2 linked regions of the Chroococcidiopsis sp. TS-821 genome follow. Each later gene encodes a partner of the first gene's protein in a complex. Links are inferred from orthologs where the notes say so. Each region holds a gene or a part of one and is shown on either strand. Other genes may lie near its edges. The genes, in order: prfA and prmC.

What was found.
Region 2: the proteins of prfA (region 1) and prmC are in contact, whole or in part, in a crystal structure (PDB 2B3T), measured with the Escherichia coli proteins. The link is inferred for Chroococcidiopsis sp. TS-821 from one-to-one orthologs.

Annotation. Positions count from the first base shown.
Region 1 is NZ_MVDI01000001.1:591,567-607,281, reverse strand. The notes cover bases 32-2,942. They hold prfA (peptide chain release factor 1), read left to right. Parts: upstream 32-892; coding sequence 893-1,993; downstream 1,994-2,942. Other genes in these bases: B1A85_RS02840 (ABC-F family ATP-binding cassette domain-containing protein), read left to right, coding at 2,459-2,942; rpmE (50S ribosomal protein L31), read left to right, coding at 580-822; rpsI (30S ribosomal protein S9), read left to right, coding at 60-476; rplM (50S ribosomal protein L13), read left to right, coding at 32-60. Outside these bases: more of rplM, read left to right, coding at 1-31; more of B1A85_RS02840, read left to right, coding at 2,943-4,147; gpmI (2,3-bisphosphoglycerate-independent phosphoglycerate mutase), read left to right, coding at 4,366-5,967; preprotein translocase subunit SecG, read left to right, coding at 6,003-6,236; B1A85_RS02825 (hypothetical protein), read left to right, coding at 6,273-7,055; B1A85_RS02820 (AraC family transcriptional regulator), read right to left, coding at 7,164-8,120; B1A85_RS02815 (zinc-dependent alcohol dehydrogenase family protein), read left to right, coding at 8,477-9,514; B1A85_RS02810 (glycosyltransferase family 4 protein), read right to left, coding at 9,567-10,715; B1A85_RS02805 (MFS transporter), read right to left, coding at 10,827-12,368; DNA repair protein RecO, read right to left, coding at 12,368-13,306; deoC (deoxyribose-phosphate aldolase), read right to left, coding at 13,394-14,083; B1A85_RS02790 (response regulator), read left to right, coding at 14,636-15,109; B1A85_RS02785 (hypothetical protein), read right to left, coding at 15,126-15,305. UniProt on the Escherichia coli protein: Peptide chain release factor 1 directs the termination of translation in response to the peptide chain termination codons UAG and UAA.
Region 2 is NZ_MVDI01000002.1:556,746-572,323, forward strand. The notes cover bases 12,114-14,887. They hold prmC (peptide chain release factor N(5)-glutamine methyltransferase), read left to right. Parts: upstream 12,114-12,930; coding sequence 12,931-13,845; downstream 13,846-14,887. Other genes in these bases: B1A85_RS10220 (Tic22 family protein), read left to right, coding at 12,114-12,927; B1A85_RS10230 (L-threonylcarbamoyladenylate synthase), read left to right, coding at 13,958-14,533; B1A85_RS10235 (sensor histidine kinase KdpD), read left to right, coding at 14,551-14,887. Also shown: B1A85_RS10155 (metal ABC transporter ATP-binding protein), read right to left, coding at 1-361; B1A85_RS10160 (metal ABC transporter solute-binding protein, Zn/Mn family), read right to left, coding at 368-1,378; B1A85_RS10165 (iron uptake porin), read left to right, coding at 1,644-3,317; B1A85_RS10170 (NFACT family protein), read right to left, coding at 3,666-5,411; extracellular matrix/biofilm regulator RemA, read left to right, coding at 5,617-5,877; gmk (guanylate kinase), read left to right, coding at 6,094-6,714; B1A85_RS10185 (photosystem I reaction center subunit XI), read right to left, coding at 6,828-7,346; B1A85_RS10190 (Photosystem I reaction center subunit IX), read right to left, coding at 7,674-7,823; B1A85_RS10195 (Photosystem I reaction center subunit III), read right to left, coding at 7,861-8,355; tRNA (adenosine(37)-N6)-threonylcarbamoyltransferase complex transferase subunit TsaD, read left to right, coding at 8,570-9,616; B1A85_RS10205 (alpha/beta fold hydrolase), read right to left, coding at 9,686-10,615; B1A85_RS10210 (GNAT family N-acetyltransferase), read left to right, coding at 10,976-11,530; more of B1A85_RS10220, read left to right, coding at 12,037-12,113; more of B1A85_RS10235, read left to right, coding at 14,888-15,483; B1A85_RS10240 (GNAT family N-acetyltransferase), read right to left, coding at 15,443-15,578. UniProt on the Escherichia coli protein: Methylates the class 1 translation termination release factors RF1/PrfA and RF2/PrfB on the glutamine residue of the universally conserved GGQ motif, i.e. on 'Gln-235' in RF1 and on 'Gln-252' in RF2.

The sequences.
Region 1 (15,715 bases):
CACCAAGCACAACAACCAAAAGAAATTAAAATCCAAACAATTCCAGGAGAGAAAAACTAATGCAAGCAACAGAGACAGCAAGCGATCGCGTGATGTACAGAGGAACTGGTCGTCGCAAATCCTCCGTCGCCAGAGTCCGCTTAGTCCCTGGTGATGGACAACTGATTGTCAACGGTAGACCAGGCGACTTGTATTTCCAATACAACCCAAACTACCTCGCAGTTGCTAAAGCTCCCTTAGAAACCTTAGGGTTGGAAAATGAATACAATATCTTAGTGACAGCACATGGTGGCGGCTTAACTGGACAATCCGATTCGATTCGTTTAGGCGTCGCCCGCGCCCTGTGCCAACTTGACCCAGAAAACCGCGCGCCGCTCAAATCAGAAGGCTACTTAACGCGCGATCCTCGCGCGAAAGAGCGCAAGAAATATGGTTTACACAAAGCACGGAAAGCTCCTCAGTTCTCCAAGCGATAAAAACTATTAGCAATCAACTTTCAAAAGTTCGTTGCTAGCCAAGGGGCTGAGCGCTGAAGGCTAAGAGCTACAATAGATATAGGCAATTACAAAGAAAAAGACAATGGCAAAACCTGATATTCATCCACAATGGTATCCTGAGGCAAAAGTATACTGTGATGGTGAACTTGTTGCGACCGTTGGTTCAACTAAACCTGAACTACACGTTGATGTGTGGTCAGGCAACCATCCTTTTTATACAGGTACGCAAAAGATCATCGACACCGAAGGTCGAGTAGAACGCTTCTTGCGGAAGTACGGCATGATGGAAGCTAACCAACCTACAGGCAACGACAAGAAAAAGTAGCCAGGCTAGATAGTCGAACCGGATACGATTTTTGTGACCTTCTACTATCTTGCTTGAGCGATCGCACTTTATGCCTGAAACTTATCTGCTAAATAAACTCAAATCTGTCGAGCAAACTTTTAACGAACTCACCCGCCGCCTTGCTGACCCTGATATTGCGAAAGACCCTACGGAATATCAAAAAGTCGCGAAGGCACGTTCTTCCTTGGAAGAAGTTGTGACAACCTATGAAACCTGGAAAACGACTCAAGACGAGTTGGCAGGTGCTAGGGAAGTCATGAAAGAGGCAAACGGTGATGCAGAACTCCAAGAAATGGCTGCGATGGAAGTCGCCGAACTCGAAGAACGACTAGAAGAACTAGAAATTCGCTTGAAAATCTTGCTGCTACCACGCGACCCCAACGACGAAAAGAACACAATGCTCGAAATTCGCGCGGGTACTGGCGGTGATGAGGCAAGTATTTGGGCGGGCGATCTGGTTCGAATGTACTCGCGCTATGCGGAAAGTCAAAACTGGAAAGTCAAACTGATTAGCGAATCGCTGGCAGAAATGGGCGGCTTTAAAGAAGCCATACTTGAAATTCAAGGCGATCAAGTTTACAGCAAGCTGAAGTTTGAAGCAGGAGTACACCGCGTCCAGCGCGTTCCAGTTACTGAAGCAGGTGGCAGAGTCCATACATCAACAGCTACCGTAGCCGTGATGCCGGAAGTTGATGATGTAGAAATTGAAATTGACCCGAAAGATATTGAAATGACCACAGCGCGCTCCGGTGGTGCGGGCGGACAAAACGTTAACAAGGTGGAAACGGCGGTCGATCTATTCCATAAACCTACGGGAATTCGAATTTTCTGTACCGAAGAACGCAGCCAGTTGCAAAACAAAGAACGCGCACTGCAAATTTTGCGAGCCAAGCTGTACGAGATGAAGCTGCGCGAACAACAAGAGGCTGTCACTTCGATGCGGCGATCGCAAGTCGGGACTGGATCGCGTTCGGAAAAAATTCGTACCTACAACTACAAAGATAATCGCGTCACCGACCACCGCTTAGGACAAAACTTCTCGTTAGCTCCAGTTCTAGAGGGCGATTTAGAACCAATCATTCAAGCTTGTATCTCGCAAGATCAGCAAGAACGCTTAGCAGAATTAGCGGCTTCTGGTACAGGCTCGTAGTTAAGATTATGTAAAAGCACGCTGCCTGCCATGACGGCTTGAAGGCAGTCCGACTTGGCATGGGTATGAGCCGCAGTGTTTAATGCAGTGTATTGTTCGTTGTACTTCACAAAAGACAACCCTACAGCCTAAATGGTCGTATTACCGGTAAATCTGCTGTACTGCCTAAATCGTTTAATTCGCGTAAAAAAATCATTTTCTATAGCCGTCGAAGGGAAAGTTAGGATAGTTTAATAGCTGAGAAACCTTGTCTCGGTTAGCTTTTAGCCCTGACCTCTGCTATGGTACCTGCAAAATTGTTGATATTCCGCTGCAAACTACTGTGACCAACAAAAATCGCATTCAACAATAATCTCATCTATGAAATAAACCAAGCAGTTTGGCAATGCCAAATTGTGGGGTTAATTTTTGTTACGATTGGAGGCGACGACTAGCGATCGCGTGAGCTGTGCGTGGAGACTTTGAATGCTGCGACTAGAACATATCAGTAAAATATACCCTACCGGTGAAGTTCTTAAAGATGTTAATTGGGAAGTCAAAAGTGGCGATCGCATCGGTTTAGTAGGGGTTAACGGTGCAGGAAAATCGACTCAACTCAAAATCATTGCAGGTGAAATTGAACCAACCGCAGGAGAAGTGATTCGTCCAGCAAGTTTGCACGTCGCTTATCTCACACAAGAATTTGAAGTCGATCCTGGGCGCACTGTCCGCGAAGAATTTTGGACAGTCTTTAAGCAAGCAAATGAAGTGCAGCAATCGCTCGCACAAGTCCAGCGCGATATGGAAACTGCGACGCCAGAAGAATTAGAACGCTTGATTCGCAAGCTCGATCGCCTGCAGCGTACATTTGAAGCCTTAGATGGTTACGGACTAGAAGCACAAATCGAGAAAATTTTACCAGAAATGGGCTTTGAGCCAGCCGACGGCGATCGCTTAGTCAGCTCGTTTAGTGGCGGTTGGCAAATGCGCATGAGTTTAGGCAAAATCCTACTACAAAAGCCAGATTTGCTGCTACTCGACGAACCAACAAACCATCTTGACTTAGAAACTATCGAGTGGCTAGAAAATTACTTAAAAAGCTTAACCACGCCAATGGTAATTGTCTCGCACGATCGCGAGTTTCTCGACCGACTATGTACGCAAATTGTCGAAACAGAACGTGGCGTCTCCACAACTTATTTAGGTAACTATTCTGCCTATTTACAGCAAAAAGCTGAAGCACAAGTTGCACAACTGAGCGCCTACGAACGCCAACAAAAAGAACTAGAAAAGCAGCAAGCGTTTGTCGATCGCTTCCGCGCGAGTGCGACACGCAGTACTCAAGCAAAAAGCCGCGAAAAACAACTGGAAAAAATTGAGCGGATCGAAGCACCAGTCGCTGAATTACGCAGCCTCCACTTTCGCTTTCCTCCAGCACCCCGCAGTGGTAGAGAAGTTGTATTAATCAAGGACTTGGTACATACTTACGCAGACAAAATTCTCTTTTTAGGCGCGGATCTGTTAATCGAACGCGGCGATCGCATTGCCTTTTTAGGTCCTAACGGTGCAGGTAAATCTACCTTACTGCGCTTAATTATGGGACTAGAGTCGCCCTCAGAAGGCATCGTTAAGCTAGGAAATCATAACGTTATTCCAGGTTACTTCGAGCAAAATCAAGCAGAAGCGCTAGAACTTCACAAAACGGTAATGGAAACAATTCACGATGAAGTCCCTGATTGGAAAAACGAGGAAGTGCGGACGCTGTTGGGGCGATTTTTATTTAGCAAAGATACAGTATTTAAGCAAGTTGTCGCCTTGAGTGGTGGCGAAAAAGCGCGGTTAGCATTAGCAAAAATGTTGTTACGTCCGGCTAATTTACTCATATTGGACGAACCAACGAATCATTTAGATATTCCTGCAAAGGAAATGCTCGAAGAAGCGATTCAACATTATGATGGTACAGTCATTATCGTCTCCCACGATCGCTATTTCATCTCTCAAGTAGCAACTAAAATTGTCGAAATTCGCGATGGAGAATTTCACCTATACAACGGAGATTATCACTACTATTTGGAGAAAATAGCCGCAGAGAAAGAACAAGCTCGATTAGCGGCGATCGCTGCACAGAAAGCCACTAAAAAAGCTACTAAAGCAACCGCCAAACGCAAATCATAAAGAAGTACCATTGGGGATCAAAGAAAAACACAACGTTTTTGAGTTTAACCGCAAAAATCTTAGGTTCCTGACATAAACTGCGATCCCTACAGAAAAAAGTAGCCAAAGTAGCAAAAAATATCTGATAATTGCAAGAATAAGCAAAAATCTACTTGCAGCAGCGAGTAGCAATGGTATCATTGCGGTGAATTACATAAAAAGTGAAGGGCAACAAAGTTATGACCCAAGCACCTGTTGCTCCCGTGGTGCTAGTCATTTTAGACGGGTGGGGCTATCGAGAAGAAGCAGACGGTAATGCGATCGCTGCTGCGAAAGTCCCAGTAATGAGTAGCCTTTGGCAGGTATATCCCAGAACACTGATCCAAACATCAGGTAAAGCAGTAGGCTTACCCGAAGGTCAAATGGGAAACTCTGAAGTCGGGCACCTCAACATAGGCGCGGGACGCGTTGTACCACAAGAACTCGTGCGCATTTCTGATGCGGTAGAAGATGGTTCAATCCACCAAAATCCCGCATTGTTGCAAGTGTGTCAGGATGTTCGCGAACGAAATGGTAAGCTACATCTCATCGGGCTTTGTTCCGAAGGTGGCGTTCATTCGCACGTCAATCATTTGTTAGGATTGCTTGACGTCGCCAAAGCACAGGGAATTTCCCAAGCGTGCATTCATGCAATTACAGACGGTCGCGATACAATGCCAACCGAAGGCATAGGCGTCATTAAGCTCATTCAAGACTACACCGAGAAGTTAGGTGTAGGGAAAATCGTCACGATTAGCGGACGGTATTACGCAATGGACCGCGATCGCCGTTGGGACCGCGTGAAACTCGCTTATGATGTCATGACTCAAGATGGCGAAGGTGATAGTCGCACTGCAGTTGAGATTTTACAAGCTTCCTACGATGCGGGAATCACCGACGAATTTGTTGTACCCCAGCGTGTCGCACCAGGAGCTATAGAGTCGGGTGATGGCGTGATTTTTTTCAATTTTCGCCCAGACCGTGCCAGACAGCTAACTCAAGCCTTTGTAGCTTCAGAATTCGATGGCTTTGAGCGCGAGCAAATTCGCCCATTATCTTTTGTCACTTTTACACAGTACGACCCTGAGTTACCCGTGGCGGTAGCATTTGCGCCACAAAACTTAAACAACATTCTAGGGCAAGTCATTTCGGAACACGGGCTGAAGCAGTTCCGCACCGCGGAAACAGAAAAATACGCCCACGTCACTTACTTCTTTAATGGCGGTTTAGAAGAGCCGTTTGAAGGAGAAGACCGCGAACTCGTGATGAGTCCGATGGTAGCAACCTACGATCGCGCTCCGAGCATGTCTGCAGAAGCTGTGACTGACGTTGCAAGTGCAGCGATTGAAAAAGGTACCTACTCTTTGGTCGTCATTAATTACGCCAATCCCGACATGGTAGGGCACACAGGTCAAATCGAAGCAACCATTCAAGCTATAGAAACCGTTGACCGTTGCTTAGGACGCTTGTTAGAAAGTGTCAGTAAAGCTGGTGGAACTGCGATTGTAACTGCTGACCATGGTAATGCTGAATATATGCGTGACCCGCAAGGTAATCCTTGGACAGCGCATACAACTAATCCTGTGCCTTTGATCTTAATCGAAGGCGAAGGAGCTAAAATACAAGGGTATGGTGGCAACGTAGGGTTACGTAGTGGCGGTCGTCTGTGCGATATTGCTCCGACAATTCTGGAAATTCTTCAGATTCCGCAACCCCCTGAGATGACTGGGCAGTCGCTGCTCGTGCCAGCCGAGTACAGTACCTTACACAATCAACGTACTCCCGTACAATCAGCGCTATAAAGCCTTGTAATGTTCATTTTTGGTAGAGTGTCAGCATGACGATTACTAACGTTGTAGAAATTCTGTGGGTTGTGTCCGCGATAGGTTTAACCGTATTGGTACTACTACATAGTCCCAAAGGAGATGGTATTGGGGCAATTGGCGGGCAGGCGCAACTATTTAGCAGTACAAAAAGTGCTGAAACGACGTTGAACCGAGTTACTTGGACACTCACAGTACTTTTTCTAGGTTTAACTGTTGTTCTCAGTGCTAACTGGTTGCCTCGTTAACCAAGGTGCTATAGCTAAGTAAGTTTATCTTTCATTTTGCTGACGCGAATCAAATCTGCTTGGCGGCAGAAATTTTTTATATTTGTTCTGGTAGCGATCGCTACTCTATTACTTGCTATCAATCAGCATACCTTGAGCGCCAGTGCCAAGCTGACTACTGAAGTAGCACAAGCTTCTAAATTGCCAGAACTTCAGGGACATCCTTTACCTGCGAACCTGGTGCAGTGGCAAGACCAAAGTAATAGCGGTGATTACTTCTCTGAGATAAAACCAACTGAAGTTGGCTACTTAATATGGTCGCAATTGCCCATCAAAGTTTACATTCAACAACCGCGCCTCGAAACCCACAACGCCAACCGACTAAGAAGTTGGGCAAACGAAGTTTGGCAAGCGATTCAAGAATGGGGTGTTTATTTGCCTTTGCAAGTGGTAGAACAACCTGATATTGCAGATATAAAAATTCTGCGCTCGTCTCCTCCGTTGCGAATCGCCCCTAACGAGAAATTCCCGCGCGCGCGATCGGCTGAAACGACCTACGAGTTGTATGTAAATTCTGAGCGGATTTTATCTCATCGTTGCTCGATTTTGCTGAGTCCTAATCAAACGGGAAAGTATCTTCAAGCCGCAGCGCGTCATGAATTTGGTCATGCACTAGGAATATGGGGACATAGCCCAAATCCAAACGATGCATTGTACTTTTCCCAAGTACGCAATCCACCCTCAATTTCTGCTAGAGATGTAAACACGCTAAAGCGAGTTTATCAGCAACCAACTCGATTAGGATGGCTGTTACCAGGGGATAAATTTGAGAGTAGATAATCAGACAGTCGATTTTTTTTATTGTCTCTACAGCGAGGGTCAGAGGTCAGAAAAACAAGCTATGGTACAAGCTATGGTAATAGAATTGATCAATTGTAAAAGGCGAATTCACGAAGTCAAAACTTCAGTTACCCTAGCAGCTTCCCTAGCAGCCGATCTCAGCTGCTCCACATCGCGCATCGGTGGTGTACCAAATAGCCGCTTGTACTCCCTGTTGAAATGCGAAGCATCGTCGTACCCCACTCGGCGAGCAGCACTCGTTGCGTCAAGGTTTTCTCCCAGCATTAGACGACGAGCTTCTTGAAGCCGCAGTTGCTTCTGAAACTGCAAAGGACTCATTGCGGTGACAGACTTGAAGTGATGATGGAAGCTCGAGACACTCATTCCCAGTTCTCGTGCCACGTTTTCAATCCGAAGGGGTCGATTGAAGTCTTTCCGAAGTCGAGCGATGGCTTTGGCGATGTGGTGCGTATAGCCTGCTAGAACTGCAACATGCCGCAGCCGACTTCCTTGCTCGCCTATCAGGAGTCGGTAAACGATTTCTCGCTTAATCAAAGGTGCGAGAATATGAGCTTCAGCAGGGGAATCGAGAAGCCTGACGAGCCGCACCACAGCATCTAATAAATTGGCATCTAACAAACTTACACCGATCGCTTTCACTTCAGCACGGCTGCGCGATGAGGGACACCCTGCCTCAACCATGACTGAACTAACAAGGGTGGGATCGAGATCGAGGCGCAGGCTCAGGTGCGGTTTCTCTTGTGACGCTTCCAGAATTTGGCTAACAATCGGCAGTTCGACTGTTGCTAGTAGATAATGCATCGGGTCGTACTGATAGCGATCGCTACCCAGAAGAACTTCTTTGCTACCCTGAGCAATTACACAAAAGGCAGGAACAGAAATACTATGAACGCATTCCGCAGCCAAAGAAGAGCGTTTGAGGTACAAACCTGTGAGCGGCTCAATCGTCCCATCATGACGGATAGCCTGTGCAATTCGCTCTTTCAGTTCGTCTCTATTGGCTTGCGCCCTATCTGCCTCGCGCTTTGCCTGCTGGTAATTCATTAAATCTATATCGGACTTTTCTATTGTTTTAACAGCGTTTATTTCCAAGTTTGCAGGATTGTACAACCATCTTAGACAATCGTTCTATTGCTTGCTCTTGAGGATTCTTAGAATGAAGCTAAAGCAATGAAAAAGTAAGTTCGACTTCTTATCACAATTCTGGACTTTTGTGCAAGAGAAGACTCAGACTTGATTGGACAGTAGCCTCGCTGACTGACAAAATCAAAGCCAATAACTGGTCGCTCAGCGGCGAAAAATAATTACGAGCATCTGGAATATCCCTGAGAAAGTTCTAGTTTTGCTTTCGAGTACTAAGCTCTCAGCTCTAAACTCGCAAATAATCAGGAGATCGTTTGATGAAAGCAACCGTTTACTATGCCCCTGGCGATGTACGTGTGGAGACTGTTCCCGACCCCGTTATTCAACAGCCCACCGATGCTATTGTCCGGATTACTCACGCTTGTATCTGCGGCTCTGACCTCTGGTTTTATCGGGGTGAAGAAGAGTGGCAACCTGGTTGGCGAACAGGACACGAATGGATGGGAATTGTTGAAGAGGTTGGCGATGATGTTCGTACTTTGAAGAAGGGCGATCGCGTTCTTGCTCCTTTTGCGTTTTCTGATGGCACCTGCGAGTTCTGCGGTAAAGGAATTCAAACTTCTTGCCGACAAGGTGGTTTTTGGGGAACTACAAATGATGGCGGACAAGCAGAAGCTATCCGCGCGCCTTTTGCCGATGGCACGTTAGTCGTCATTCCCAAGGACGTTGAGAATGATGATGCTCTGCTCACAGCTATTCTGCCACTCACCGATGTGATGTCCACTGGACATCATGCTGCTGTTTCAGCAGGTGTTCGCCCAGGTAGCACGGTTGCAGTGGTTGGCGATGGGGCTGTGGGGTTGTGTGGCGTGCTTGCCGCTAAACGACTTGGTGCTGAACGTATCATCATTTTGGGGCGGCACGAATCGCGGTTGGCGATCGCGCGACGGTTTGGTGCAACGGATGTTGTGCGTAGTCGAGGAGAGGAAGCGATCGCGGCGGTGCAAGAAATGACCTCTGGCGGCGCGGAGTCAGTCCTAGAGTGTGTTGGCAGTGAGTCAGCAATGGCAACGGCGATCGGCATTGCCCGTCCTGGTGGCGCGATTGGCTACGTCGGCGTACCGCACGGCAGCAACCACAATTTCAATTTGGGTCGTTTATTTATGCAAAACATCGCACTACGAGGTGGTGTTGCACCTGCCCGTGCTTATATTCCAGAATTGCTAGCTGATACGGTAGCAGGCAAACTCGATGCTTCTGCGGTTCTCGATTTAACGGTCGATCTCGATGGTGTACCTAATGGCTATGCCGCAATGGATAGTCGGGAAGCGATCAAAGTTATGGTACGCCCATAAAGAACTTGACTCACCACCCTCTCATAACTCTCTCAAGCGCCTTTGCACCTTGCTACGCCCCACGACTGAAATGGAACCGCCGCTGCTCTAAAACTTGAGTATAGAGTTTCTCGACTTGGGTGATATTTTGGCTAAGCGTATAGCGTTCCACAACGCGCTTGCGGGCTTTTTGTCCTAATAAAGTGGTTAACTCAGGATGATCCTGGAAGAGTGGCAGTAAGGTTCTTAACTGCGATTCTACGCGGCGTGGTGTGAGAATGACACCAGCGCCTCCCTCTAAAACTTCGCCATCGGCGCCAACATCGGTTGCTAAACAAGCTACACCACAAGCCATTGCTTCTAATAAAGATATTGATAGTCCTTCGACTAAAGACGGCAAAATAAAAACATCACAACCCCGTAGGATTTCGATGCGTCGTTCTTCCTCAGCAATAAATCCTAACCAGTAAATGCCATGTTCAGAACCATAAAACGGTTCTAATGACGGTGTTAATGGACCATCACCAACAATTAGTAACTTGCTATCTGGATGCATTTCAGAATGCTTCCAGGCGCGGAGTAGCGGTTCCACATTTTTCTCTGGTGCCAAGCGACCTTGGTAAATAAACAAGCGCTGTGCGTTGAGCTTCGCTTTAATTTTTGACGAACCAGGAGAGTATTTTTGAATATCTACCCCATTGGGGATGACAGCAACATTTTCGGGCAAAAGTCCCAAGCGTGCTAATAAATCGCGTTGCACCTGCGAAAAAACGATCACGCGGTCGTAGTTTACTAAAAAAGGTGCGTAGAGTTGATATGCCAACAGTTGTGTTCCTGATTTAAGCTTGGCTCCCTTGCCCGCAAACGGAGTATGAAAAGTAGCAACGAGAGGCAAGTTGAGTTCTCCACAGATGTCTGGTAGGAGAAAGTCTAGTGGGGAGAGTGTGAGCGACGCGTGGACTATATCGGGTTTAAGTTGCCGCAAAGATTGACTTAAAACCTTAGCAGCTTTCAGCGTTGGAATAGTGTAAACTTGGGATTTGTACAAAAATGGCAGGGAAACCTCTGGACAATCGGGCCAGTTATCAGGCTCTTCTTGCTCTTGTGCAAAGTGAAGAAAGCTGACTTGATGTCCCCGCTCTAATAGGGCATTAGTGACTTCTCGACTATACGTGACATTGCCACAAAAGGGTGATTTTTTTCCGAGCCAGGCAATATGCATTCAGGTTGAGGTGCGATTTTCTCAGTGAAGTGAGGGATAAGTGAGCGGCGCGGAGTTGAAACAGTTTCCTTCTGCTCGTTTCCTTGCCGTATTTCTTTATCAATTGAGAGTTTATGTCTCTGTACGGCAAATATACCAGGTTAAGAGACCTCCTGCGATCGCTGCCGCCGCTAAACTCAAAAAAACTGCCTGTAAGCCGATAAATGTCTCGGCAACTCCGGCTAACGCGAGCGGTAGTGTCAAGGCAATGTTGATGACGTTGTTTTGCAATCCAAAAATTTTCCCGCGCATTTCTGGAGAAGTTTCTTTTTGAATTGCTGTTTGCATTGGAATTGCGACTAAAGACGCAAAACCGCCTAAAAGTGTAATTAATAATAGTACAGCTAAAAGCTGTTCGGTAAATATCGCTAAACCGACTAAACACCCTGCAATTCCTACAGACCCATAAAGACTCAGTTGAATTGCAGAAATACGCTGTCCGTACTGACCCAATAGCGTCGCACCTGCTGCAATTCCTACACCGCCAGCCGCAAGTAAAAAGCCAAACTGCGAAGATTTTATTTGCGGAATTACCTCTGCCATCCGCACTGCTAAAACCGCCAGCGCCGCGAAAATTGAAAATAAAATGACAAGTTGAATCAAAGCTGTACGAATGCGGTGATTTTTCCCTAAATACTCGAATCCATCGCGTAAATCTTGCCAAATGTGCGGAGTTCTCTCAGGCTCGCAATTTTTTTCACCTGTTTTTAATAGCATTAATAAACAACCCGCGATCGCATAACTTCCACCGACAACGAGTTCTTTCCCAATCTCAGAACCACCAAATCGCATTGTCAACGTATCAGCAATTGCCAGCAGCGGTTCGCCAACGGCAAACCCGACAACGACTAACGCCATCATCGTTGTTGTATATAGAGAATTTGCTGACAACAAATGACGTCTTTCCACAATCAAAGGAATTGTCGCTTGCTCTGCTGGGGCAAAAAACTGTGTCAAAGTCGAAACAAGGAAGGACAGCACGAGTAAAATTGCAAAACCTGTTGGCAAACTACCAATGGCATCCCAGTCTTGAGTCATCCATAACAACACTGGAATTGATAACACTAAGCCGCCACGTACCAAGTTTGTTACTATCAGCACAGCTTTTGTGGACCATCGGTCTACAAATACACCAGCAACTGAACCAAATAGTACCGCAGGAATTGTAAACGCCATCATGATTGCTGATACCCAACCGCTGATACTTTGGTTGCTTGTCTGAAAACGGGTAGAAATAATCGCAATCATTAAGACCAAATAAACTTTATCTGCTAACTGCGAGAAAACTTGACCGCTCCACAGGGCTAGGAAATTGTGATTCTTTAATACCGGCAAAAACCCAACTTCGGTAGCTTCGCTATCGGCTGGTGTTGTCGTTGTCGTCGCTGTCACTTCTTCGTCGTCACTGTGTTTGAGCAAGGAACCATTCGGTGCTCCCTGCGTCACTTTAGTGCTGATAACATCGCTGTTCGTCGTATTTTCGTGCGAAACTTGATAAACGTAAGACGTCTCTGGATAGTGATGATAAAATGACGTTCCCTTGCGTTGGTAAGTGCTATGCAAGCGAGGAGATGATAAAAAGCTTTTTGTATCTAAATTAGGCGGTTGCATCATCATGATATAGAAGTCGGCAAAGCAAAATAGCTATCGATTAAGGCAGCAGAGCGAATTGGACGACCAAAGTGATACTGAGCATATTGTCGGAGAATTTGCTCAATAAATATCCAGCTACCCTCAGTAACAATATTGTCCCCTGCCAGTGGTGTCAGTTGGTCTAACTCAGCTTGAGATAACTTTTGTAATATTTCTAGTTCCGTAGCATCAATCCGGCTAATCAGCGCAGGTATTTCTTGCCGATGTGCGATCGCCTGGTAGCTTTGTGCAGGTTCGGCTACGCGCTTGACTTGAGGAGGTGTTTGATGATTATAAATACCACCACCTGCTCTAAAGCTACGCCCTTGTGCTTGCAGGCGTTCTAGGGCATCCAAGCTAACAATCCCACCAGCGGCTGCACTAAATCCTACTTGCCAGTGTGAGTTACTCAAATCTGGTTGTAGAAGAATTCCACTTAAACAGCAACGTTGTACTTGAGGTGCAATTCCGGCGATCGCCAAAAGGTGAAAAACGGCATGACTGAGGTAAGCGATAATCCAACGCGGCTGATTTTTTGGTAAGCGTTCTAATCTACCGAGGTGTTCGCTAAGTAAACTAAATAATTCTTCTTGCGGTTGTTCGCTTAACGCTTGATACAGCGCCATTTCTGCTAAGTATTGACTAGCCGCTAACTTACCTAAATCTTGACTTAAACCTGGATAAGATTCTTTGGTTTGGGCTTGCGTAATTTTATCAAGCGATCGCCCTTTCGCAATTAACAGATCGTTGACGACAAACAAGCCACTTCTACCGCTTAAGCTGGAATTGTGTTTCCGCGAACCTGGTGCTACAGCTCGAACCAAGCCGAACTCGCGCGTTAGAATCGTCAGCAAGCGGTCTGACTCGCCTAACGCCATACTTTTCAAATTTATTCCAGTGGCTTTGTAAGTTCGGCTCATAAATTAGGTGCTGAGGGCTAGAGAAGATAGCAAGGCATTAGAAGTCATCGGCAATCACTAAAGTCACTTAACCTTTAAACGTTTACCCTATAAATCTACTGCCTCTTTATCCAGGTTATCGCGTTGGCGAATCAATTCTGGACCACGCGAGGTGCCTAAGCGTGTCGCACCTGCCATAATTAAGTCAAAAGCTTGTTCAATTGTGCGAATTCCTCCAGACGCTTTAATTCCTACACGGTCTTTGGCAACTTCTTTTAAAAGTTTTACATCCGCGACCGTCGCCCCTCCATTCCAACCAGTACTTGTTTTCAAAAAGGCGACCCCAGCGTCCATACATATTTCTGCAGCAAGACGTTTTTCCGCATCTGTCAGTAGGGTAGTTTCCAAAATCGCTTTGACGGTTTTTCCTGTGGCTTCGCAAATTTCAGCAACTTCTCGGTGTAGTGGCTCGGTTTTACCCGCTTTGAGCCAACCGAGGTTAATTACAACATCTAACTCAGTTGCACCATTGTCTACTGCTTCTTGTGCTTCATAAAGCTTAACCGCAGAAGTCGTCGCACCTGTCGGAAATCCGACTACTGTACAAACTTGCGGATTTTTGCCGTGCAAGAGTTCAGCAGCTTGACGAACATGACAAGGATAAACGCAAACGGTTGCAAATTGAAAGCGATCTGCTTGTTCGCAACACAGTTGTACTTGCTCTGCTGTTGCTGTAGGGTTGAGCAGCGCATGGTCAATCAACGGCGCAATATCTATATCTGGATAATCAGCAGCCATCGCCTTGTACTCCAAGCGATTTATAATTATTTTTTATCAGAATCTTAATGAGTTTTTAAATCTTAAGCCCAGAATACCCTAGATTGGCGATCGCCAATTTAAAGTTTATCAATAATTGACACTACTCGTTTTTTTTAAGCAGATATTCGCTAAAAACGCTTTTAGGATACCAAAATAACCAGAAATTTCTCGATTTTAAAGTTATTGATTTATTTTCATTTATTTAAGCTGATTTTCTCTTTTTTAGCAAAGTTGCACAGAAAACTGACAAAGTCTTGCTTTATTCGCACGCAAGTCAAAGTTATGCAATTCTTTGTCCACTAATATGCCATTTATTCAAAAAACTTTTTTCAGCTAGTATGACTTCTGTCACCACCATCCATGCTGTAGTTTTATACATTTAGGTCAGTTTGCTACAAAAGAAGGCAATTTTGCTAGATAATAGGCACATAACTGTTAAATAAAGATAAAATTAATATAAATATTTTTCTATGGCTAATTAATTTCCGAAAAATATGATAATCCTATGCATGAGGAGAAACTTCATCATAAATGTTACAGTTGGTGACTACTATATCTGAAGAAGTTGTGAACGGCGATCCGCAAAGCTCTACGATTGATTCCAGTGCTGTTATTCCGTCTGCTACTGTCCGTAGCAAAATTCTTATCGTAGAAGACAATGATTTGAACCGCCAGATGCTTGATGATTACCTAAGTTTTTGCGGTTACGAGATTCTCAGCTTGGCTGATGGCACCTGTTTTTTTCAAAAGATGACTGAGTTTCAGCCCCAACTTATTTTATTAGACTTAAAGTTACCAGATATTGATGGCTATACTTTATTAGAAAAGCTGCAAAACCGAGCCGACTGGCAAGATATTCCAATATTTGTAGTTTCTGCGTTTGCTTTTAGCGCCGATCAACAGCGGGCGTTAAGCCTAGGCGCTACGCGGTATTTTGTTAAGCCAGTAAATTTAACAGAGTTAAAACAAGCAATTAAGGAAGAATTAGCTACCTTGACTACTTAAAATAGGTAAGTTTTGATTACTGTGCTTTCTGCTCGCTGATAAAATCTTCTACGGTTTGGCTGAGAGTTTGGAGATCTCTACTTACAGAAGCAATATTTGCTTCTAATTGTGCTAGCAACAAAACCGTTGTTTGCAGTTGATTGAGGCTGCGCTCAAGTGTATTTCGATATTGAGTCTCAAATTCTTCCAAATTCATGGCTGTGCTTTAGTATTTTAGGAAAGCGTATAAGTATAAAATGTTATATCTGCATCTAGATACTAATCTAAGCTTTGACACTATAAATGTCAGTCTTACTAGCTCCTACTCGTTATAATTTCATCTTTGGCAGCCTGAATTTGATAGCAACTTTAAACGCTAAGTTTTTGAGTATTATATCAAACAATCAAAAAAATTGAAATCAGTAGTATCACCACAAAAATTGAGTAACAAAATGCTGTAGTTACTTCTAGGATTGATATAGAGCAATCTGTAGATCCTCATAATTAAACTTAAAAGGTAAACTTTAAGGCTTATGAGCCAGCGTTCAAAGTTACAAATTGCATCTCAAGACTTTTTGGGATTCAGCAAGCTAGCACGTGGTAGTAAATCATTAATATTGCAAATAG
Region 2 (15,578 bases), on another replicon or contig:
TCCACCAAAAAGGACTTTTCGCCTTTTTTACCCAACCTAAACCGACTAATTCGCTTACCGATAGCGGAAAAGTGCGGTCAAAGATAAAGTTTTGCGGTACATACCCTAACAAGTGGCGCAAGTGTCCTAGGCGTTCCAGGGGACGATCGAAAATTTCTACCTTACCAGCCGAGTGGGGAATTAAATTTAAAATAGCTTGCACTAAAGTACTTTTCCCCGCCCCGTTAGGACCAACAATAGCAGTATTTGTCCCCGGTAATAACTCAAAAGAGACATCACGCACCGCACAATAGTTATGTCGGTAAACAGTCAGGTTTTCAACTTTTAAAATTGGGTGTGAATTAAGAATACGCGATGTCATTTTAGTTTACTGACATGCCGACTCGATAGTTTGTAGATTCTCACTCATTGCTGTGAAGTAATGCTGTGGATCTGTAGGTCCTGCTTCTAAGGGGTCAATGGGATATATTGGGATATCCAAATCTTGAGACAGACTTTTCAGTAAATTGTTATCAACTCCAGGTTCAGAAAATATTGCTTGTGCATCATACTTTTTGACAGCATTCACAGCTCTTTGGATATCTCCTGGCGATGGTTGATCTTCAGGAATTTGGACAACTGCAACTTGCTGTAATTGGTAGCGATTTGCTAAGTAGGGATAAGCATCGTGAAATGTGATAAACGTACAATTTGGATAATTTTGCAGCGTTTGTTGAAATTGATTGTGTGTCTGCTCTAGCTGTTGAATATAAGCAGCTGCATTTGCTTGATAAGCATCTTTATTTGCTGGATCGGCGGCAATGAGACCATCTCGAATATTTTCGACTTGTCGTTTAGCTAACACAGGATCGAGCCATACGTGTGGATTTCCATCTGCATGGTCGTGACTGTGACTGTGACCGTGACTGTGACTGTGACCGTGTTCGCTTACCGATTCTACTGGAGAAATTTCGCCCAGAGGTTCAATGCCACTAGAGGAATCGACGATCTTTAAATCTGGATTGCCAGCGTTTTGAATGGTTCCTTCCAAAAAGTCTTCCATTCCTAAGCCATTTTTCACCAAGACATTTGCTGTTGCGATCGCTTGTACGTCTGCAGGTGTTGCTTGATAGTCATGGACTTCGCTACCTGGCGGTACTAGAATGTCTACTTGCGCCCGATCTCCTGCGACTGCCCGCGTAAACCAGTACATCGGCAAAAACGTCGCGACAACGCGAATTTGTTCAGACTGCGGTGCAGGAGATTCTTGTGCTTGTTGTGCTTGGGTTTCTTGCGTCGCTGGATTACAACCTGAAGCTGTTGATAATAGTAAAAGTGCAATCAGCGACAAGACATTACGCTTGTGACGATGTTGTTGTAGCTTCTGGCGAATCACCATCTCTCCTAATTCTTTTGCTAAGGGTAATAACCACTACTTGTGAATATGGATATTATTCTCATAAAAATGAGAATGAATCTTATTCTAACAAGGATTGAGAAGTGTTTTCCCTTGCAGCAAGGGTCAATCAAGTTAAGACATTCTTAAAACCTCACGTAGGTTTGCGCTACAGTGCGTCCTCTGACTCCAGTCTTTACAAAAGTAATTGTCATCTGCTATCAAATCGAGGAAACTTGTATTCTAAGTGGGTGTGAGGAAAAACAAAATGCAGCAAAAATCGAAGCGCTTGCGATGTCATTCTGTTGTTTCGGGGGTGATGCTAGCAGCGAGTACAAGTGCGATCGCATTTGTCAGCAATCCAGTATTAGCGCAAGAACCCACCGAATTTAACTCGAATGCGCTATCACAAGTAACATCAGTTTCGCAGTTGTCTGACGTCCAACCGACAGACTGGGCATTTCAAGCGCTACAATCGTTAGTCGAACGTTACGGTTGTATTGCGGGTTATCCTGATGGTACGTATCGCGGCAATCGCGCGTTGACAAGATACGAATTTGCCGCCGGTTTGAATGCGTGTCTTGACCGCGTGAATGAGTTAATCGCAACAGCCACAGCCAATCAGGTGACGCGCGAAGATTTAGCCACCCTCCAAAGACTACAAGAAGAATTTGCCGCTGAAGTAGCAACGCTGCGCGGTCGAACTGATGCTTTAGAAGCCACTGTCGCTGAACTAGAAGCGAATCAATTCTCAACAACAACACAACTCACAGGCGAAGTCATTGTCGGCGCAGCCGGAATTATTTCTGGACAAGACGCTGACGGAAATGACCTTGATGAGTCGATTATTCTCGGACAGCGAACGCGCCTTGAATTTAATACGAGTTTTACTGGTAGCGATCAACTGTATACACTCATCTCAACAGGCAATTTTCCTGGCTTTTCTGAGGTGACGGGAATAACCGAGGGCGAATTAGCGTTTACCCAAGATGAAGCAAATAACGTTGGACTCGAATCGCTTTTATATAGCTTTCCTCTAGGCGAAACGACAGAAGTTGTTTTAGGCTTTACAGGTGGTGCTTTCTACGACTATACCGACACTTTGAACGTCCTGGACGGTGATGGTGGTTCTGGGGCGCTGTCGGCGTTTGGTACGCGTAACCCAATTTATAACCTTGGTGACGGCGCAGGCGTAGGAATTCGCCAACAACTCGGCAATAATTTGGAACTCAGCTTAGGATATTTAGCCACCGATGCGAGTAGCCCTCTCGACGGTAGCGGTTTATTTAATGGACCTTATGCAGGTATCGCCCAGTTAGTTTTAAGACCGAGCGATCGCTTTAATATTGGTTTAACTTATATTAACTCCTACAATGCTAGCGATACAGGTGCGGGTAGTAGCCGCGCGTCATTTGCACGCTTTGATGACGCTTTCTTCGAGAATTTGAATTTAGAACCCGTCGAGATTCCCACTGTCAGTAACTCCTACGGCGTGCAGCTTTCGTGGCAAATCAGTAATAACTTTGTGATTGGGGGCTGGGCTGGTTACACCAATACACGCTTACTTTCCACCTTAGGCGGACTCCTCGAACGTGGCGACAGCGACATCTTTAACTATGCAGTGACTCTAGCCTTTCCTGACTTGGGTCGCGAAGGAAATTTACTCGGTATTATCGTCGGTATGGAACCACGGTTAACTAGTACTGGTGTGGCACTCAACCCAGTTGCGGCGGCGGATTTGATTGCGGCTAATCCTGGTTTAGTTCTTCCAGACTTAGGTACTGATGAAGATCTGTCGTTGCACATCGAAGCGTTTTATCAGCTACAACTCACTGACAATTTGGCAATTACTCCAGGCGTGATTTGGATTACTGCACCTGATTTCAACAATGCTAATCAGGATATCGTAATCGGTGCGATCCGCACGACTTTCTCATTCTAGATTTATCTAGAATACAAAACGACCAGCCTACCACAGCTGGTCTAATTAAATTTATTTGCGTTGTTTCTCAATTCGAGGAAACCCAAACTACGCGTTCCCAAGGCAATAGCGGGTTAAAAACCTGATAAACTTTCCTCGTCTTCTATAAAGACATTGTAACAGGAAACACAGATTTTTTTATCAAAATTTACAGTTTCTTGACATAACTCCTCCGAGAGATAGATGCTAGGTTGTAAATTTCTCAAGAAACTGTAAAGCTCAGTTTAACAAGGGAGCAACGGTAAAGTGTTGGGGATCAAGGGTTATTAGCAGGGAAGCAGAGGAAGAATACTATTTTCTCCATACAACTCACCCCTCACCCCTTTGAAGATAAGCTGCCGCGTCTTGCGGTTGTCCCCACAAAATGCGTTCGTTTTTGTAGAGTGCGATTCCTGGTTTTGCGCCTTTGGGTTTGTAGACGTATTTGGGTTCAGTGTAAACTACTGGCACTTGCTCACTTTGGCGCGAACGGCTGTAGTAAGCTGCAAAATTTGCTGTAAACTGTAAATCAGCAGTTTCTGGTACTGCGCCAGGATCGAGGCGGAGTAAAACATGGCTACCAGGAATTTCTTGCGCGTGAAACCATAAATCGTAATCTCCCGCAAGGCGAAACGTCAAGTAGTCATTTTGCCGATTGTTACGACCAATGAGCAATTCAAAACCACTCGGAGTACGATAGCGATGAAAGTTTGTGCTAGCAGTATTCGGATCGCTACGACGCGTGTATTCTGAATCTTCGAGATAGCGTTGTTGAATTAATTCTTCGCGAATTTCTTTGAGGGCTTCTAGATCGGCATTGGTGTGGTAATTTTCGATTTGGGCGATCGCCGCTTCGATTTGCTGCAAATACTCAATTTCTGCATTAACTTCCGCTAGTAATGGTTCAACCGCACCGCGCGCGCGTTTGAGTTTACCACTACGTTTATACAGGCTTTGAGCGTTTTGCACCGCGTTTTTTTCAGGTTCTAAAGCAATCGTCACAGGTGCGCCTGTCTCAAAATCCGCGAGGGTAATCTTTGTCATCCCTGGTTCCCAAGCTTGGAGATGCGCCATTAATAAGTCAGCTTGTTGTTTGTATTCATCCGCCCGATCCGATTGTTGCAGGCGATTGCTAAAGTTATTCGCTTTCGTTTGCAACTTCTCTAACAAATTTTTTAATTTCTGACTTAGCTGTTGGCGTAACTGCTGAAATTCTTGCTGATTAAGAACGGCAGTGTAGTATTGATTGAGTAAATCTTGAATGTTTTTGACCGGCTGAATCATCTCCCAACCGAGTACGGTGTATCCATTCGCTGTCCAACCTGGTTGAAAGTGCGATTTTTCTATAGCTTCTAACCATTCTTGCCAACGTTGAAATAATTTTTCCCAATCCGACGGTGTTAACGTTTCAGTTGATTGTTCTGGAGCGAGATTTGCCATGCGGATCATTGATTCAACTAACGCTGGACTTAAGCCACGATAGCTTTTAATCAAACAACGTTTTAAAGCACCAGGGACTAAACTAACTTTTGCTTGCCAACGTTGTTGTGATTCTTGCAAGCTAGGAGTATCGTTTGTAAGACTTGGTGGAAATTCATAAGGTTGTCCAGTTTGTACAGGGCGGATGCTCGACTGTTGCGGGCTGACTTGCTGCGCCGCAGTGATAATCTCTCGATTAGCATCGGTGAGAATTACATTACTGTGTTTCCCCATAATTTCTACATAAAGGTGAAATAAGGGGTTTTCACCAGGACGACGGGCAAATTGCAAATCAAGAACGCGTTCCCAAGGCGCGACCGCTGCGATACCGATCAAAGCTAAACCACTGAGTTGATGTAAGATTTGTTGGCTAAAAGTAAACGTATCCGGCTTGCGCGGTGGTGGATCGCCAATACAAATCCGCGCTGCTTGCGGATGCCATGAAATATCTAGCCAGCCTCGCTGTTTGAGCGTACGCAATCCTAGCGAGATCCAAAAGCGATCGCGTTGATAAACCTGTTCCACCCGCGCCGGTAGCCAATTCGCGCGGATATCGCTGGCAGCAGCCGTTAGTGTTGTAAAATCAACAGATTGCAAAACGAATTAACGAATATCAATAATTTGTAACTTTTGCTCTATCTTTTGAGCGATTTCCAAAGGTAGAAAAGTGGAAAAAGTCAGAACATACACCCCAAAAAGCTGATTTTTCGGTGAATTTTGCCTTGTAAGTCAAAATTTTTGTGGATACCATGAAAGTTAGGTTCCTAATTGCTTCTCACACGGCGCTTGGCGTTAGTTTGTCATGGACATTCAGCTAATCAACATCGGATTTGGCAATATCGTATCTGCCAACCGAGTGGTTGCCATAGTCAGTCCAGAGTCTGCCCCCATTAAGCGTATCATTAGCGATGCTAAGGATCGCAACCAGTTGATTGACGCCACCTATGGTCGTCGCACTCGGGCTGTCATTATTACCGATTCTAGTCACGTGATTCTCTCGGCAATTCAACCGGAAACGGTGGCGAATCGTTTTGTTGTGAATCGCGAGCATAGTTCGGAATAGACTGCTCAATTGCTAGAAATCAGCGGTACGATGGGAAATATAGCAACGGTCAACATGGTTAGGAAATTATTAAAGTTTTGAGTTTTGAATTTTGACTGAAAAAACTTCTTAGCTCAATACTCAACTTTGAGAACTCATAACTCTTCTACCCTTGACCTTTGACCTCTGACCTCTGCTATGGTTGCTTTTCCTCGTTGGTATTTAATTTAATTTAGGATGACGCCAGTTTTATCACTTCAGGATTCAGCTACACCAACAAATTGCCTCCCCGAAGGCAAACTGATTGTCTTGACTGGTCCTAGCGGAGTTGGTAAGGGTACGCTAGTACGAGCGTTGCTCGAGCGTCATCCTGAATTATATTTTTCCGTTTCTGTTACTACCCGCGCTCCCCGTCCAGGCGAAATTCACGGCAAACAATACTATTTTGTCAGCCGCAGCGAATTTCAACAAATGATTGAACAAAACAAACTGCTGGAATGGGCTGAGTTTGCGGGTAACTATTACGGTACTCCCCGCGATACTGTTCTCGAACAAATCGCCAAAGGTAAGTGCGTTCTGTTAGAAATTGAACTCGAAGGCGCACGCCAAATTCGTCAGTCTTATCCTGAGGCGAAGCGGATTTTTATTATGCCTCCATCTTTAGCAGAACTCGAAAACCGCTTACGTCGTCGCGGTCAAGATTCTGCTGATGCGATCGCGCGTCGTCTGCAACGCGCTCAAGAGGAAATTAGTGCCGCGCATGAATTTGACGTTCAAATCGTCAATGACGATCTTGACAAAGCTGTAGATGCGATCGCCTCTACAGTATTTAGCTTTTGTGGTAACTCCAGTTGTTAGACAATCCAAATTCTGCAGCGTGCGCGACGCAATAAAAAACAAAAAGGCACAAAGTCCCCCAAAATTTTCCTTTGCGCCTTTATCAGTCTTTAATGAATGAGCAGAATGCAGTGTTACTTGAAAATGTTTTGAATTAACTCGATATTAGCAAGGATGAAGTAGGCAACAACAGCACCACCAACACCACCAATTAAGAAGCCACTCGCAAAAGTGTTCCAACCTTCAGTAGTGTCAAAAGTATCAGGAGGATTTGGCACAGTCACCGTAGCTACTGGTTTTGGTGGATCGGTTGCGGCATACAGCGATACCGCTAGAGTTGAAATGACAACCATACCTAAAGTTGCCAGCAATCCAGCAATATTCGCGACGTCAGTATCGCGTAATGGACCCAACTTAGCAAAAGGACCAAGCAGCCAATAGCCATGCGCCATTCCTACTTCTAGCCCGCGTCGTAACGGAGTGATCCCTGGGCGATATGCTGGCAGGTTATTGATAAACCACTTAACTAAAGAAGAGTTATTAATTGGCGTTTCCAGATTACCAATTTGAGGATCTCGTCTGGAAGGATAAACAACTTCCTGATTTCGCGGATCGCTAGGACGATTTTTAGATGCATCTATTGCTTGCGCCATATTTATGTCAGATCTCAATAAGGTAGTGGCACTATTTTATGGGAATAAACGACCTTAGTTTTCATACTTTGGTCTTAAATTTAGAAAAATTAATTAAGCAATGATGAGTCAAAAAAATGACAAAGACTCGCTCGAAACGAGCAAGCGCTATACCATTTTCATGTAAAGATATAGCGCCTTGGCAACTGAAAAGTGAATTCTTTAAAAAGCAACTCAGAATCTACAGGCAATAGATAGAGTTTTAGACTTTAAAAAGTAGTGTTCGTCTCGTAAGTCTTGTAAAAACTTTTTTGAAGAGACAAACACTTTGATATTAGCCATACTAATTTATGGCAGCGGGTGGAAAAGAAGATCGGGATACAGATAATTAAAGACAATTAACAGAACCGCAGTAAAACTTAGCCAGGCAAAAAGTAATACTGGTCCTAAAGAAAGATAGCGTAGCAAATAATTTTGGTTGTCGCCTTTCTTTTGCATGAACTCAGTCTCCAAAAACAAATTAATTCAAATCAAACTAGCGTGGAGAAACTGGAATTTCGTCATCTTTAGCAACTAATTCCCCAGAAAGCAATTCTTTAACAGCTGCGAGTGGCCAAGTGAAGCCAGATAGCATGAGTGGCAGCGCTGTTGGTACGTCAATAATGACTTCTCGCAGTTCTGTATTGTCGCGCTTCTTAATTTCTTGGAGATAGGCACGTCCTACCCAGCCAATCCAACCAGCAATATAGAGAAAAAGAATGCTAGGAATCAGGAAGTCACCCGCATGATTGAGACGACCATCTACAATTAAGTGAGGTAAACCCTCTGGACCGCATAATTCTTGCGCATAACGCTCAAAGCGCTTTTGACCTGAATTAGGATCGGCAGTCGTATTTCGGGCAGAAGCAGCTCTTTGAATAAATTCTGGAGATTCACTACAAGGCACAAGCCCTGCACCAACGGCTAACGCCTGCGGCGCAAAACTAAACCATAAACTGATGACAAGGACTAGAGCAAACAATCGTCGCATGGAATTGTTTCCCTTTATTACAAAACCTAAATTTTGTTGTACGATAAACAGCTTGAACAAGCGTTCGCAAGCTCATATGGAAGCAATCATACTCTTGCGTGTGAACCTAGTAAAGTTTGCGGTGAATAAAGTTTAAGCTACTTAATATAGTCGGATAAATTCGCTTGTCACTATTTAGATATTGATTCGTACTTAAAATGCCCGTTTCAGAATTATGTCAACTGTTTTAGCGATAGAAACTAGCTGCGACGAAACAGCAGTTGCGATTGTTAAAAATCGTCAAGTTTATAGTAGTATTATTAACTCACAAATTGCGATTCACCGCCAATATGGTGGAGTTGTTCCAGAAGTCGCTTCGCGCCAGCATTTAGAGATTATTAATCATGGAATTGAGCTGGCTTTGACGCAGGCAAATCTCGCGTGGCAAGACATCGATGGCATTGCTGCGACTTGTGCACCAGGGCTTGTCGGAGCTTTATTAGTAGGAGTCACTGCCGCAAAAACGCTAGCGATCGTGCAGCAAAAACCATTTATCGGCGTGCATCACCTCGAAGGTCACATTTACGCAAATTATTTGAGCGAACCGAGTTTAGAGCCGCCATTTTTGAGTTTGCTCGTTTCTGGCGGTCATACGAGCTTAATTTATGTCAAAGATTGTGGCGCGTACGAGACTTTAGGCGAAACCCGCGATGATGCAGCAGGAGAAGCTTTTGATAAAGTAGCGCGATTACTCAAACTCGGTTATCCTGGCGGTCCAGTCATAGATAAACTAGCGCAATCAGGCAACGCGCAAGCTTTTGCTTTACCGGAAGGCAACGTTTCGCAACCAAATGGCGGGTATCATCCGTATGATTCCAGCTTTAGTGGGTTAAAAACTGCTGTTTTGCGGCTAGTACAGCAACTCGAAAAAGAAACACAACTACCAGTCGAAGACGTCGCCGCCAGTTTTCAAGCGAGTGTTGCGCGATCGCTCACCAAACGCGCGATCGCCTGTGCGCGAGATTACGGTCTGAACACCATAGCTGTTGGTGGTGGCGTTGCGGCAAATAGCGGTTTAAGACATCATCTAACAACTGCGGCGAGGGAGCACAACTTGCGCGTTTTATTTCCTCCACTCAAATTTTGCACCGATAATGCAGCGATGATTGGTTGCGCAGCGGCAGATCACCTCGACCGCGGTCACACTTCCCCGCTCGCGCTTGGCGTTCAATCTCGCTTAGCGCTGACTGATGTGATGCAGTTATATCAACAGAGAAACTAAGAGCGGGTCGCTAGTGACTTGTGGGATAGGAGAGAAATAACCCACTTCCTTGCCTACTCTCTGCGTTCCTTAACTGTAGCTGTGCTGCGCTAAAAGCAGGCGAATTTGATTAGCAACAGTTTGCGGGTGTTCGATCATTGCTAAATGTCCGCAATGAGGAATTTCTAGGACATTATTGCCACAAGCTTCAAATAGCGGATGAAAGCTTGCTAAATGCCGGACATACTTAGGTTCCATTATTTGATCTTTGTCGCCCGTAATAAAATACACGGGTTGCTGAAGTTGAGAGACAATTTTTGGCAAAAGATTTATTTCCGTTTCAGTTGTCGAATCCAAAAGAGTTCCCAAGGCAGCTTCCGGATGGGCAACAACAAAATCAATCAGCCGCTGACGCCCCCAAGCAGGTGCGATCGCCTGCGCCACGTTAGCGCGTGTAAAGAGTAAATCTAGCAGTGGTAAATAGCACAACCAACGCGGACGATATTTAATTAATCTTGAGCCCCAGCTACGAAACTGCTCAAAAGCCTCTTTGAGATAAATACCGCCGCCCGCATTAATACAGATAACTCCCTTAACGCGGTCAGGCATTTGCTCGGCTGCCCACAACGCAATACTACCACCCAACGAATGACCAATGAGCCAAGTACTTGTAATATTGAGTTTTTCTAAGAGAATCATTAAATCTTGCGCATAAGCAGCAGCAGTGTAGCGCGATGCAGAATGTTGTTGAACCGCCGCAGCGCCTACCGAAGCAGGAACCAAACTCGAAACATTCTTTGAGGATGGCAACTCGCGGTTTCCTTGACTCAATTGAGACTGACCAAAACCACGCAGATCGTAGGCAAGACACTGGAAGTCTGGAGACAACTGTTTGATAATAGGCTGCCAGTATCCACGGCTTAATAGCCAACCGTGGATAAAGACTAAAGCATGAGCACCTGCAGTGGGAGTCGTTAGCTCGTAGGCGTGGGGGACTCCTAGAATTTCAATGGTTGCCATGCTTATATCCTATCCTGAACGTTCCTCACTCAACTTGAGATTTCGATAAAAAAGAGTTGTCGATTTGATATAGCTTTCCTAATTTTTCACAAACTTAGCGATGAAAGGATGTTGCGCGCGAAACCTCTCCTAAACTGAATTCAGCTTTTTAGTGAAAAATGCTACATTTGGGAATAGCTAGTTTGTGACACAATACATGGATTCTGCTGAACTCGCTTAGGCACACTTGTATTCACCAGTAATCGCGCTGAATGAATGAATTTGAGAGTACCACACAAGTGAGTTAACACAATAAATCGTAAAGTGTCAGACTAGTTTATGCACTCGTAATCATAATTTATCTACCCGAACCACGCTGGCATGGGTTTTTGGAAAAGCTGGTTTAGCGGTTCTGAGTTAACCGCAGGCACCAAAACGACCGTAAATGAGGAGTACGCAATTGAAATGGCAAATGGCTCCTCTTCAAGTAGCGATCGCCTAGAAAAATCAGGCGAAGGCGATCGCATAGTTTTTAGTAGCGAACGTGAAATTGACTTGTACGAACTAGAAGAACTATGTGACGCGGTAGGTTGGTCGCGTCGTCCGTTGCGCAAGGTAAAAAAAGCCATACAGCATAGTTTCTTGGTTGCGTCAATGTGGGAAGTTCGCGGAACTCAACGAAGACTCATCGGTTTTGCGCGGGCGACTTCAGACCATGCCTTTAATGCAACGATATGGGACGTTGTTGTACACCCTTCCTTTCAAGGTAAAGGTTTGGGTAAGGCATTAATGAAATACATGATTAAAAAACTGAGAAGTGAAGACATCAGCAATATCACATTATTTGCCGACCCTCATGTTGTGGATTTTTACCGAGGTTTAGGTTTCATGTCCGATCCTGAGGGTATCAAAGGCATGTTTTGGTATCCCAACTAGCCAAGACGAAATTAACTCAGAGTTTTCTTTTCTGCGACACACTTTGCTATGCTATACTAGCAACGATGCAATTTAAAGCAACGGGATGTAGCGCAGCTTGGTAGCGCGCCTGCTTTGGGAGCAGGATGTCGCAGGTTCAAATCCTGTCATCCCGATAGTTAAACAGGGAAATCACTCATTTATTCAATGTTCGCGTGCCATCAGCGCAATAGCAACCGTGATAGTTATTAGAAAAGTTAATATTAACGCCTGAAATAGTCGTAGTCAGCAAATTATCAAATATCAATTGCCAATTAAAAATAAAAGCAATCGACGATAAACCTTACAATAGCTTGGTGCGGAACGATCTCACTGTATATAACGTCAGGCTTGGTTGTTATCAGTTAATTACTGACAACGCCAGCAAAGTGCTTGCCAAAGCGCTAACATAACAAAAATTACAACAGCGCGTTTACAAATTAGATACTTTGTCATACTCTAGTGGGCTATTGATGCCAGGAGCAGTTATGAAATCAATTTTTCGTTGGGGCGCAACTGTAGGAATATTAGGCAGCGCCGTTATGAGTTCTGCCCTCATAGGTAATCTACGAGCGCTGGCTTTGCCACAAGAGCAAATTATCCAAAAATTAGGGTCTGTCCCCGTATTCACTATCACCGATAGCAAGGGCGCTCCTTTAGTTGCCACACCGCCGCCAAACGCACAAAATCAACAAAATCAAAGTCCTGTCGCAGGCGTTTTTATTAGTCAAAAAGACGCGCAAGCGTTTGTCAATAATCTGAAGAAAACAAATCCACAGCTAGGAAATTCAGTACAAGTTGTTCCTGTACCACTAGGAGAAGTGTACAGGCTGGAACAAGCCAACGCCAACAAGCCAAATTCTTTAGATATTGCCTACATCCCAGCAAAACAGCAATACGATGCTGCCTTAAATCTCTTACGGCAAAGTGGTAACTCAGAATTACGTAGAGCTTGCGAACAAAATAAACGCAGGCTAGAAGACTGCGTAGGAACGCCGCTATTCGTCGCGCGAGCCGGACAAGAAAAAGGCTACCTGACGATGAAAGTTAACCGTCCGCAAGCCAACAACCAGCAGGCAGAAGTTGAAGTCATTCCTTTCTACTTCAACAAAGAAGAATTACAGAGAATGCTCGAGCGCTTCAAAAAGCAGCAACCTGAGTTAGCTTCTACCGTTGATATCCAAGTTCTCAATTTAGAAGGAATGTTAGAAATTTTAAGAACTCGCAACGACGAAGGCGTACAACAAATCGTGCTGGTTCCGCCGCAAGAGTCAATTCAGTACGTGCGATCGCTGCAACAATCTGCCGCCGGTCAACAAGCACAGCCACAGCAGCGCCCAGCACCACAACAAGCCGCGCCGCAGCGCCCAGCCCGCTAATACATGAACGATCAGTTGCTACTAACATCTGGTTTAGCACTTTGGCAATGGCGTAGTGCTGCTCAACGAGCAGCGCTTTCTGCTCATATCCCTGTAACCGAAGTAGACTGGTTACTACAAGAAGTCGCTGGATTAGACCGCCTTTCACTGCGCTTAGGCTCGTTCAAAAACTTGCCAGAAATTCAACTACAAATACCACTGAGCGACTTAGACCGCTTATGGCAACGACGCATTCACGATCGCCTACCGGTGCAGTACATTGCAGGGGCAACACCTTGGCGACAGTTTAAGTTAGCAGTTTCTCCAGCCGTACTCATTCCTCGTCCTGAAACGGAGTGTTTAATTGATTTAGCAGTAAGTGCAGCCCAAAAAAGTCACGAGCATCATGAGTTAGGGCACTGGGCAGACTTAGGAACGGGTAGCGGCGCGATCGCAATCGGACTTGCCCAAGCAATGCCGCAGGCGACAATTCACGCGGTTGATTGCAGCGCAGCAGCCTTAGCCATCGCACGCCAAAACGCCCAAGCCCTTGGTTTTACTCACCGAATTCAGTTTTATCAAGGCTCGTGGTGGGAACCTTTAGCGTTTCTCAAAGGTCAACTCAGCGGTATAGTGTCCAATCCACCCTACATTCCGAGCGAACTTGTACCACAGCTACAACCAGAAGTCGCACTTCACGAACCGTGGTTAGCACTCGATGGCGGTGCCGACGGTTTAGACTGCATTCGTCATCTTATAGGCACATCAGCAGCTTACTTAAAACCTGGTGGGATTTGGTTGATTGAAATGATGGCAGGGCAAGCCGAAATGGTTGCCGCACTGTTGCAAAGTCACGGCAGCTACGGCAACATTGAAATTCATAAGGATCTTGCAGGCATTGAACGCTTTGCTTTAGCCTATCGCAACAACGAGGCGTGATGTAGGAGTGTGAATGCGTGAAGTGTTGAGTTATACAAGTTTTTCTTAACTCGACACTTTCGACTCATAGCTCTCCTGACCCCCGCCCCCTAACCCCTGACCTCTAAATACTATGCCCTTAGTTTCTCTTGACGAACTGATTGCTGGAGTACGTTCTGGTTGTGTTGTCAGCTTTCCGACAGATACCGTACCCGCGCTGGCGGCGTTACCAGAAAAAGCAGATTTAATTTTTGCACTTAAGCAACGCAGTCAAGATAAACCGTTGATTCTTATGGGTGCAAAAGCAAGCGACCTTTGGGATTTTGTTGCCGGAAACGATCGCGCGCTCTGGCAGGAAGTTGCCAAGTTATACTGGCCTGGAGCTTTAACGCTTGTATTGCCTGCGTCATCACGCGTGCCTCAACAGATGAATCCTAGCGATCCGAGTACGATTGGATTGCGAGTGCCAGATTGTGCGATCGCGCAAAGTATTCTAGAACAAACTGGTCCCTTGGCGACAACAAGTGCTAATTTATCTGGTCAGCCGCCACTACGCACGATGACAGAAATTGCCCAACAGTTTCCCGATGTCCTGACATTACAATTGCAAGAGACAATAGCAAATATCGGCGTTCCTTCGACTGTCGCGAAATGGACAGGTCAAGGCTGGGAAATTTTGCGCCAAGGCTCAGTCAAGTTAGAATTTTAAATTTGTACGTAACACGAATGACAAGCTGGATGAATTGGGTATATCTAGCATTTGGGCTAGGGTTAGGGCTGGGAAGTCGCCGTATTGCACAAGTATTTGGTAAAGATAAATTAGCTAAAACGCCTTTACACTCTACGTCATCTGTACCCAACATCGATACCCAAACGGTATCAAAAAAATTACGACAAACACAAATAGCGTATCAGTTAGTATGCGAACTCAGTCAGTTCAAAGCTGGATTTTTGGTACGCACCGCACACGAACTGCGATCGCCACTCAATAGCTTAATCGGATTACATCAGTTAATTCTGTCTGATTTGTGTGACAATCCAGCCGAAGAGCGTGAATTTGTTGCCCAAGCGCATCAACTAGCGTTGAAACTAGTAAAATTGCTCGATGAAATTCTCGATGTCGCCCGCATAGAAAATAGCAGTAACGAATTAGAAATTCAGCCCTTACAATTAACCGCCATTATTGAGGAAATCGCACATCTGACGCAGACTGTAGCAGCCAACCGCAGTATCAAAATACAAGTATCGCCTGCCGATCCAGAAGTTTATATTTTGGCAGATCCGCACTGGTTACGCGCGGTACTTTTAAACTTGGTAGATATTTGCATTCCCAAGATGGAAGCCGGTAGCATTACGATATCATCACAAACCTCATTCGATACCGAGGCGGTTGACATTTTTTTTGATGTACCACTACCAATAGACACTTGGTCTGAACCATTAGACGCAATGCAGTTCGAGCAACAGCTTAGTGCTGCGGCGGTAGATAATAAAGTGCTTTCCGCCGGATTCAAACTTTTATTGAATCAAACCGTGTTAGAACTGATGCAAGCCAAGTTGAGCTTTTTACCGATTCCATCTGATGCTGATGTCGCTCAGAATACTCGCATTCAAGTAACTATCCCGTTGGTGATTCCTGAAGTTGAATTTCTTGAGTAAGAAAACCTAGTTTTGGCTGGTTGTAGAGTACCATCGTCGTGCTTGAGTTGCACTCAAAACCAATACGTTCGTAGAAGCTTTGCTGATGCGTTGTC